3 regions of the Mesorhizobium sp. B2-4-17 genome follow, and region 1 is predicted to be linked to each of the others. Evidence: riboswitches for the same ligand, from Rfam matches in the RefSeq annotation. Region 1 holds a riboswitch; each other region holds the start of a gene.
What was found. A riboswitch is a leader RNA that binds a small molecule or an ion and turns the genes downstream of it on or off. The one in region 1 is predicted to bind cobalamin.

Region 1 (3,271 bases):
CTTCTCGCCGGTGTGCCACTTGCCCTTGATGAATTGGACGACGCCGACCCGCTTGCCATAGCCAAGCATGCGCAGCGCCAAGCCGAAGGCGGCCGTGGTCTTGCCCTTGCCCGGGCCTGTATTGACGATCAGCAGCCCCTTCTCGACGGTTTTGCTCGCCACCTCGGCATCCTGCACCGCCTTGCGCTTGGCCATCTTGGCGCGATGGCGTTCCGTATCCTTGTCTTCGGTCATGTCATTTCACCTTGAGCGGCAGCCCCGCCACCATCAGCAGCACCGTATCGGCGACCGCCGCGACCTGCTGGTTGAGCCGTCCAGCGTCATCGCGAAAACGGCGCGCCAGCGCATTGTCCGGCACAATGCCTTGTCCGACTTCATTGGACACCACGAACCACGGACCGCGCGGCCGTGACAACACGTCCGCCAACCGACGGCACTCGGTTGCGATATCGTGTTCGGCCAGCATGTGATTGGTCAGCCACAGCGTCAGGCAGTCGAGAAGCATCGGCTGGTTGTCGGGCAAAGCCTTGATCGCGCCTATGAGATCGAGTGGCGCGTCGATGGTCGCCCAGCCGTCGACACGCCGCGAGCGGTGCAGCGCGATGCGCTCACGCATCTCGTCGTCATAGGCTTCGGCTGTGGCGATATAGATCCATGGCGAGGGCAAAGCCGTCACCAGGATTTCGGCGTGTGCGCTCTTGCCAGAGCGCGCACCACCGATGATGAAGGTCAGCTTGCTGCGATCAGGCAAAGCTGTCGCGCAGGCTGGTGGCGGTGCCGGTGAAGCGTCCGCGAACCACGCCGACAACCACCCCGAGCACCAGCCAGAACACCAGATTGGTCAGCGTCACCGCCACCACGAACTGATGATGCAGGCCTTCCGGAATCGGAGTCTCAAAACTGTCGGGCTGCGGCGCGCCGATGACATGCGGGGCGACGATCAGCAGGACGGCAAGGATGGTCAGCGGCAGCGATCTGCGGAACGCGATCAGGCCCAGTCCGATTGAGGTCGTGACCACGGTCGCCGCCCACCAGATCTGGCGCTGCATGAGGTCGGCCGACGGCATGGCCGGCAATTCCGGCGGCAGGCCGAGGCCGGGCGCCAGTGTGAATATGGCAAAGCCGGCTAGGCCCCAGAACACGCCCTGACGCCAATTGCCGATGCCGCCAGCGAATTCCGAGACCGCCACCAGGACCAGCGCGAAGCCGATGCCAGTGACGATATTGGCAAGCACGCTGAAGCCAAAACGCTCGAAACCGTCGGCCGGAGCCCAGCCTTCGTCTTCCGCCGCCGGGACGGCTGCTTCAGCCGGTGCCGGCGCGACAGGGCTCATGGCGTTGGTATCTGCTGCTGCCGGTGCGGCGTGGTCGTGATGGTGGCCGCCGCCGGCCTGCTCATAGACTTCAGCCTTGAGGATCAGCGGCACGGTGGCATAGGCCTGCATGCAGGCGAGAACGACGCCAGCCACGAGCCCTGCGATCGCCGCGATGAACACGACGTTGCGAAACAGGTTCATGATGTCAAATCCTCGTCAGTGGCAGGGAAATGCCATCGAATGGCGATAATCGTGGGCGGCGTTGTGGACCGCATCGATGTGCGAAAAGCCGACAAAGCCAACGACGAAAATGCCGAGCAGCGCGGCAAGCGCAAGCTGCATGAGGCGCGACTGCGAGGAGACGGAGGCGCCGAGGGAGACGGAAGCGGTATTCATCTCTTGTCCTTTCGCCCTCCACCCGAGGGCATCGAAGTCATTTTCCTGTCGCCGGCAGGTCTCCTGGCTCGCGGATCAGCGCCCTTCTCCACCTTCCCGAAGAAAAATCTTCAGTGGCCTATGGAGAGGACTACCGCACACAGTTGCGGGGGCAGCCACGGCATTGGGCAAGAACTCAGCCCGCACCGTATTCCCTCTTGGCTCCAAAACGGAACCGACGACAGGCTGGACTATAGGCAGAATCGACGCCCCCGGCAAACCAAATTCCGCCAGCGACCATTGCGAATGCGCCATGTCGAGATCAGTTTGCTTGTGCCGCATTTGGCCTATTGGTACCCGGAAGCCCAAAATCGCGACAGATGTCCGCCGGAGTAGAATTATCAAGGCCGGCTAAAGCGACTTCGGCAGATAGCGCCAGGTCACGAAGCCGCAAAAAGCCGCCAGCAGGCCGAGCGTGACGAACACCGAGCCCAGCCCGAAGAACGCCAGCACGACGGAATAGACCAACGGCGGGGTCAACTCGGAAAAATCAAGATAGGTGCGATAGACCGCGGCCATCTGCGCGCGCTCATAGGAGCGCACCGAGCGCATGAAAGCGGTCGAGCCCAGCGCATCGAGCGCAATGGTGAAGAAGGCGCCGCAAAGCAGGAAGGCGCCGGTGAGCAGCGGCGCGCTCTCGCCGACCGCACCTGCCGCCAGAAGTGTGGCCGACATGGCGAAATAGGCAAAGGTCATGGTTTTGCGGCCGCCAAAGCGTTTTCCGGCCTTGCCCCAGAAGATGGCCATGAACAAAAGCGCGTTGCCGGCCGAGACCAGCAGGCCGCCGGCCAGTTCGCCCTCGCCGGTGATGACCATGAACAGCGGTCCATAGACGAAGAACGTCGTCCAGAAGCAGGAGCGGCCGAAGGCGATCAGCCAGGCCAGCCTCAGTCTCGGCTGCGCGACGAAGCGGCCGATATTGGCGAGCGGATTGACCGGACGCGTCTTGCCCGGTTGGATCGATTGGTTGTCGCTGAGCCGATAGAACCAGAACAGGGCCAGCAAGATCGTGGCGAACACCGCCACCGCGCCATGCGCGGCATAGATGCCGAAATGCGCGTAAAGAAAGATGCCGAGTGTCGGCCCACCGGTCCAGGCGAACATCGACCACGCCATGCGCAGCGATTCGGCCTGCATGAAGTCGGTCTTGCGAATGTGGTCCATGATGTAGAGATTGAGTGTGATCGACAACGCGCTGGCGCCCATGACGCGGCACAGCATGCCGGCCAGTTGTCCGGCAAGCGTGTGGGTGACGAAGAACAGCGATCCGATGGCGAGCAGGCAGGCGCCGGCGGTGTAGACCCAGCGCCGCGCAAAGCGGCGGATCAGCATCGGCATGAACAAGGTCACCGACAGGCCGAGCAGCGCAACGATCGTGTAGAGGATCGAGACGATCTGCTCATTGTGCAGGATCTCGTAGGCCTGGATCGGGATGACGCTCGACACCGTGGCGCGGGCGAAGGACTCGACCGCATAGAGCGAAGCGAAGGTGCGCGCATCCGCGGCCTTGAGGGCCGGGA
Region 2 (3,271 bases), on a different contig from region 1:
TCATTCATCCTTTCATCAGCCGCGCGACATGGGCCGCGACCGAAAATGCCAATCCCTGCAGATCGTAGCCGCCCTCAAGCAGGCTGACGAGCCGGTTGTCGCCGTGACGCGCGGCGCGTTGCATCAGTTGGCCCGTCGCCCAGTCGAAATCATCCTCGGTCAGATTGATCTCGGCCAGCGGATCGCGGTGGTGCGCGTCGAAGCCGGCCGAAATGATGATCAGATCGGGTGCGAATTTGTCGAGCGCCGGCAGTATCCGCGACAGGAAGGCATCGCGAAACACCTCGCTGCCGGTCTGCGGCGCCAGAGGCGCGTTGACGATGTTGCCGGCCCCGGTTTCGTTCTTCGCACCGGTGCCGGGATAGAGCGGCATCTGATGCGTCGAGCAATAGAGCACCGACGGATCGTCCCAGAAAATATCCTGCGTGCCGTTGCCGTGATGCACGTCCCAGTCGACGACGGCGACGCGCTCGGCGCCATGCTTCTTCTGCGCATAGCGCGCCGCGATCGCCGCCGTATTGAAGAAGCAAAAGCCCATGGCGGTGGTTTTCTCGGCATGGTGGCCGGGCGGCCGCGCGGCGACGAAGGCATTGTCGGCCCGGCCAGTGAAGACGTCGTCGACGGCCGCGTTGGCGGCACCGATCGCGGTGATCACCGCCTGCCAGCTCTTCGGGCTGGCGGTGGTGTCGGCATCGACGCGGGCGATGCCCTCTTCGGGGATGGCGGCGCGCACACGCGCGACGAAATCGGCCGGATGCGCGTAGAGAATAGTGGCTTCATCTCCTTCCGGCGCCTTGACGCGATCAAGCGCGGCAAAGGCTTCGCCGTCGAGCACGCGCTCGATAGCGCGCAAGCGGTCCGGCCGTTCGGGGTGGCCGGGCGGCGTGATGTGTTCAAGGAAGATAGGGTGCGTGTAGAGACGGGTGGCCATCGTCCCTATCTAGTGCCCCGACACGGCAATGGCTATGCGTTGCGGCTTGATCGCTGGGGAAAATCACGTCTGCGTCCATTCGCGTCGCTGCGGGGATTGGCGCGGCCGGGGCTTCGGCGTAAGGTCGCCACCACTGCCTGGTGCCCGCCGGCCTGTTTGTTCTCAGTCGCATTATGCGACGCCAAGTGAAATCCACTTGGCTGCAAATGCTCTGGCGGGAGAATCGGGAACACGGTTGAATTCCGTGGCGTGCCCAACGCTGTAAGGGGGACCGCGCCGGTAAATGCCACTGTCGATGACGGGAAGGCACCGGACGCGGGTTGATCCCGAGCCAGAAGACCGGCCTGGCAGGCATCGTCACCCGCATGGTCAGGCGGGCGGCATTGATTTGAAGTCGCAAGGGGACAAGCGATGCTGGAAGCCATGACCGCTCCTGTGGGCGATGGATTTGACCAGATGGCGCGCGACGCCGTCTACCGAGCCATGTTCACCAGGCGCGATGTTCGCAGCCATTTTACTCCCGAGACCATCGACGACGAGGTGCTGGCTCGGCTGCTGCTTGCAGCCCATCACGCGCCATCGGTCGGGTTCATGCAGCCGTGGAACTTCATCGTCATTCGCGGTGCCGGGCGCCGGGAGAAGGTACGTGACCTGTTCCTGGCCGCGCGTGAACAGGAACTGCCAGCAATCGAGGAAGAGCGACAAGCGCTCTACCGCAAGCTCAAGCTGGAAGGCATCTGCGAAAGCGCGCTCAACATCTGCATCACCTGCGACCGCCAGCGCTCGAAAGGTTCGCCGCTGGGGCGCTGGCACAATCCGGAGATGGATCTCTACAGCACGGTCTGCGCCGTGCAGAATTTCTGGCTGGCGGCACGGGCCGAAGGCATCGGCGTCGGCTGGGTCAGCATCATCGAGCCTGAGGCGCTGAAGCGGCTGTTGGCCATTCCCGAGCACGTGACGCCGGTCGCCTACCTCTGCGTCGGCCGTGTTTCCGAGTTCGCGCCCAAGCCGGACCTCGAGACACATGGCTGGGGCCGGCGATTGCCGCTGCCCGAATTGATCATGAGCGAGACGTTTTGCGGCCAGGGCGAGGCGCCGCTCAAATCAGCGGTGTCGCGCCTCTATACCGTCGCCGGCACGCCCGCCAGCCCGGCCGATCAGCGTGTCGCGCCGGCCGTGTCCCAGCGCGAACCACCGAAGGAGGAGAGCGCCTTGTCCTTGAGGTTCCTGAACTTCGACGATGCCTCGGCCAGCCGAGCGTCCCAGGCTGGATCAGGCAGCTGGCCGGCAATGGTCTTGAAATAGACCTGCATCAGGCAGGCGATGGCGAAGGGCTCGATGAAGGTTGCCTTGAAGGCCCAGGCAAAGACGATGGCGAGCACGAAGGCCCAGCCGGCAAGCTGCCCGGGCATGAGGAAAAGAATGGCGCCGGCCGGGGCCAGCATCAGCAGGAAGATGACAAACGACACGCCCCACATGATGATCGCCAGCCAGACGGCGTTCTTGACCATGATCTTGCCGTTCTGGGCGTAGAGCACCACGCCTTGGCGTGCGGTTTCGAACGGCGAGGACGAGTTGATGCGGATATTGTAGCCGAGGATGATCTCGTCGACATAGGTGAGCGACAGGCGGATTACCGTGTTGATGAAAGACACAAGGCCGCTCAGGCCTGGAATGGGCAGGAAAGCGGCTACGCCGCCAAGCAGGCCGGTAATGGCGCGGATAGCGCCCTTGACCAGCTGGTCGACGACGAAAAGGACGTTAGCCTCGGCGAAACGCTCGGTCACGACCTCCTTTGCGTACACGATCTGGTTCTTACCGTCGGGAACGTCACGGCCGTCGATCAGATGGACCATGACGGCGATATGGCCGGCCTTGACGACGTAGAGAATGTATTCGCGGATCCAGTAGACGGCGATCGAGACGGCGCCAAAGCCGACGACGCCGCCCCATAGGGCAAAGGACAACGGCCCGTCGGGATCGGTGGAGATATGGCCGACGCCATAGCCGACGGAGGCGCCCGTGCCAGTCGCCAGGATATAGGCCAGAGTGATGCCGAAATAGACGATCATGCGAAAAACAATGAAAGGCCAGGTCCGCATCATGATGGACACCGACCTGCCGATATCGAAATCCCACATGCCCCGAATCTCCCCTCAGAGAGGGCTGGGAGGATGCGCTCACCCCGAAGATTGTCAACCGGGGGGCGACGAGAAGAAGCGAGCAGCCGCTCGTTCGCAAACGTTCGGAATTGGCCGAGGCTTCCGCGACGTCGTCATCCACGGGCGGAGCGACGCGAAGCGGAGCGCAGACCCGAGGATCCATGCCGTAATCTTGATC
Region 3 (3,271 bases), on a different contig from region 1:
GTTCCGGGATCGAACCCTGCTCGGCCTTGAAATCGGGCCCGACCTTGTACCATCCGGTGATGCCGGTCAGGCCGACGATCGACGGCTGCAGCTTCAGCGCGAAGGCCATCTCTGCCATGTTGAGATCGTGGATGACGGCGCGCTTGGGAGGCGCATCGAAGGTCAGCGGCTTGCCGCAACTGTCGACGGTGACCGGGAAGGCGAAGGCTGCCGACGCCAGCAGCGAGAAGGCGAGCGACAGGGCGAGGCGTTTCACGATTTTTGCTCCTTGGTTGAACTGTGTCGGATGAAAGTCGGTTTCGGTCAGGAAGGCGCCGCACGGTTCGGAACATCGAACACGGTCAGTTCGCGGTCCTCGGTGGGATGGCGCAGGCGAAACACGTCGACGCCGAAAATCTCGCGGATCAGTTGTTGCGTCAGCGCTTCGCGCGGCGCCGCCAGCGCATGGAGCCGAGCTTCGTTCATCACCGCTACCCTTGTGGCGAACGGCGCCACCAGGGGCAGATCGTGCAGCACCGCGATCACCGTCATGCCGAAGCCAGCCACGAGTTCGAGCAGTTCCGCGCGGGCGCGGGGGTCGAGATGGTTGGTCGGTTCGTCGAGGAACAATACTTTAGGTTCCTGGGCGATGGCGCGCGCAAGCTGGGCGCGTTGGCGTTCCCCGCCCGACAGCGAGCCAATGGTGCGGCCAAGCAGGGGCAGCAAACCGGTCCGGCGCAGCGCGTCCACGACAATGTCGCGTTCCTCGCTCCTGTGTTTCAAGCCGGCATGCGGGACGCGGCCAAGCTCGACATAGTCGATCACCGCCAGCCGCGGATCCGGCTGGTCGGTCTGGCCGACGACGGCTATGTGAAGGGCCCGCTCGGCCGGCGAAATCCTGTCGAGGCGGCGCCCGCCGAGTTTCACCTCTCCGGAACTTGGCTTGAGCATGCCGGACAACATGCGCAGCAACGTGGTCTTGCCGGCGCCGTTGGGGCCGATAATGGCGAGGCGATCGCCGATGGCCATGGACAGGCTGACCGCGTGGACCAGATTCCGCCCATTCGCCACCGCGCCGAGATCGCGCGCCTCGAGAAGCGGCACCGTCATCGGCTGTCTCCTGCTGGCTCGCCCGCTACCGGGATGCGGGCCAGCGTCTTGCCGGCCAGTCGCGGCGGACGTTGTCCGGCATTGCACCAGCCGTCGGGGAGCGAGGCGTAGAGCCTGGCAAACCGCACGAGATCGCCGGCGTCGGCCTCGGCATCGATGGAGCCGAAGAGATAGGCGGCCTTGCCCGGGGCCTGGAACGCCACCGCCAGCGGCCGCGCACAGCCTGCCATGCACGCCACCCCCTCGACCGTGAAACCCTGCGCCACCGCGAGTTCGGCGTGGGTCGACAACCGCGAGCGCAAATCGGTGCACAAAGCTTCGCCCGACCTGGTCCCTGTCGGGATGTCGCGGCAAAGCGTGCACACGATGATACGGTGAATGCGATCTATGGCGGCGCCCAACTTTCCGTCTTTCTCGATTGGCGACGGAAGGATGTTGGCGGTCGGTCGTCAGACCGACGTCCAGGTCTCCTCCCGGCACACCCCGTCCGGTCAACTCCGTGATGGCAGGTCTCCTGGCTCGCGGGTCTCGGCGCAATCCTGCCTTCCCAGCCTCGCCGGCCAGTGGCATTTCGGATCTCGCTCACCGCTTACAGTTGCGGGGGCAGCCACGGCCTCGATCCCAGGCGGATCTCACCGTGTTCCCTTTTCACCCCTCGCCTTTCGACTCGGGGACCATCACCATTCCACCCTAGTTTTCCCCGGATTGCATCGCAACGGATTTCTCAGTCGCCACGATCGGAGCCGAAGCCGCGCGCGACGCATCTTTATGTAATAACATAACGCAATAACGCATGAGGCGCGGCGCTGTCAAGCGAGGGGCTGTCAGCCATCTGTCGAGCGAATTGCGCGGAGTGCGCAATTTCGATCAAATTGGCCAAGCGCGGAAAGCCGGATGATTTCAGGTCGAATCGACCTGAAATCTGAATCCGCTTCTAATTAAAGAGATAGGGCATGACGTCGTGTGAAAACCGCTTCACACTTTTCGGCATCATGCTCTGGCGGAAGATCACAAATCAAGATTCCAGTTCTGACCAACCAGATCCTTGCCGAAGGAATGGTGAGGTTCTTCCTCGATCAATTTGAAGCCGGCGGCCTGGTAGATATGCCGGGCAGCGGCGAGAATGTCGTTTGTCCACAAGGTCAGCGTCTTGTATCCCCTGGCGCGGGCAAAGCCGATGACTTCCTCCACCAGTCGCTTGCCGATGCCGAGGCCACGCGCCGAAGGCTCGACATAGAGCAAACGCAGCTTCGCCACCTGATCCGACTTGCGTACGACGAAGACCGAGCCGACGACCTCGCCTTCCCGCTCGGCGATCCAGCTGCGCTCCCATTTCGGATCGTAGGATTTCACGAACGCCACGAGGATTTCGGCGACCAGCGCCTCATAGGTTTCGTCCCAGCCATAGTCCTGGGCATAGAGCAGCCCTTGCCGGTGGGTGATCCAGCCGATGTCGCCGATCTGCAGCGGCCTCAACAGATAGGGGATCGTTGGCTCGGCATTTTCGGCGAGTAGACGCTGCACCGTCTGCATGGATTTGACCAGCCGGTCTTGTTCCGATGCCGGCAGCCGATCGAGCAGGGCCCGGACCTGATCGTGCGATTCCTTGTTCAGCGGTGCGAAGGCATTCCTGCCCGCCTGCGTCAACGCAATCGACGATTGCCTCGCGTCCGAAACCAGCGTCGCTCTGGAGATGAGGTGAAGGCGTTCGAACTTTTTCAGCAAACGGCTGACATAGCCGGCATCGAGGCCGAGATCGCGTCCAAGGTCGGTCGCGGTCAGGCCATCGCGATGCGCCAACTCGTAGAGCACACGCGCCTCGGTCAGGGAGAAGGCGCTTTTCAGCAGCCCTTCGTCGAGCAGCCCGATCTGGCGGGTGTAGAAGCGGTTGAATGCCCGCACGACATCGATCCGCTCATTGGGCGCATCATTGCCGGGCTGATGGTGAACCGTCATGGACATCTCCTGTCTTTACAGGATCAATCATTTACTTGACTGAGTCAACTATCTTGAGCATCCGACGTGTTCACATCATCGGCAACACCGGCCAACGATCCGCAAATCCTGCCGCCGGATAGCACCGCGATCGGCCCGAACTGCTGCAGCACGGCCGCGCTCTGCGTCGGCCGCAGGAACACGCAATCGCCTGGCCTGATGGCCGTATCGGCAGGCAAGCCCATGA

Region 2: linked by a shared signal. The riboswitch ahead of bluB (5,6-dimethylbenzimidazole synthase) and the one ahead of FJ548_RS15380 (CbtB-domain containing protein) in region 1 are both predicted to bind cobalamin.
Region 3: linked by a shared signal. The riboswitch ahead of FJ548_RS14590 (DUF1636 family protein) and the one ahead of FJ548_RS15380 (CbtB-domain containing protein) in region 1 are both predicted to bind cobalamin.

The regions. Positions count from the first base shown of each region.
Region 1 is NZ_VFUX01000017.1:107,813-111,083, reverse strand. It holds gene cobO (cob(I)yrinic acid a,c-diamide adenosyltransferase) at 1-234, opposite strand, end outside; gene cobU (bifunctional adenosylcobinamide kinase/adenosylcobinamide-phosphate guanylyltransferase) at 236-751, opposite strand; gene FJ548_RS15385 (CbtA family protein) at 744-1,517, opposite strand; gene FJ548_RS15380 (CbtB-domain containing protein) at 1,533-1,712, opposite strand; cobalamin riboswitch at 1,748-1,946, opposite strand; gene FJ548_RS15375 (MFS transporter) at 2,103-3,271, opposite strand, start outside.
Region 2 is NZ_VFUX01000002.1:177,309-180,579, reverse strand. It holds gene FJ548_RS02590 (exodeoxyribonuclease VII small subunit) at 1-1, opposite strand, end outside; gene FJ548_RS02585 (histone deacetylase family protein) at 5-931, opposite strand; cobalamin riboswitch at 1,112-1,294, shown strand; partial or broken gene bluB (5,6-dimethylbenzimidazole synthase) at 1,343-1,924, shown strand; gene FJ548_RS02575 (hypothetical protein) at 2,089-3,072, opposite strand.
Region 3 is NZ_VFUX01000016.1:83,309-86,579, reverse strand. It holds gene FJ548_RS14600 (ABC transporter substrate-binding protein) at 1-256, opposite strand, end outside; gene FJ548_RS14595 (ABC transporter ATP-binding protein) at 304-1,089, opposite strand; gene FJ548_RS14590 (DUF1636 family protein) at 1,086-1,490, opposite strand; cobalamin riboswitch at 1,576-1,783, opposite strand; gene FJ548_RS14585 (helix-turn-helix domain-containing GNAT family N-acetyltransferase) at 2,098-3,045, opposite strand; gene FJ548_RS14580 (hypothetical protein) at 3,090-3,269, opposite strand.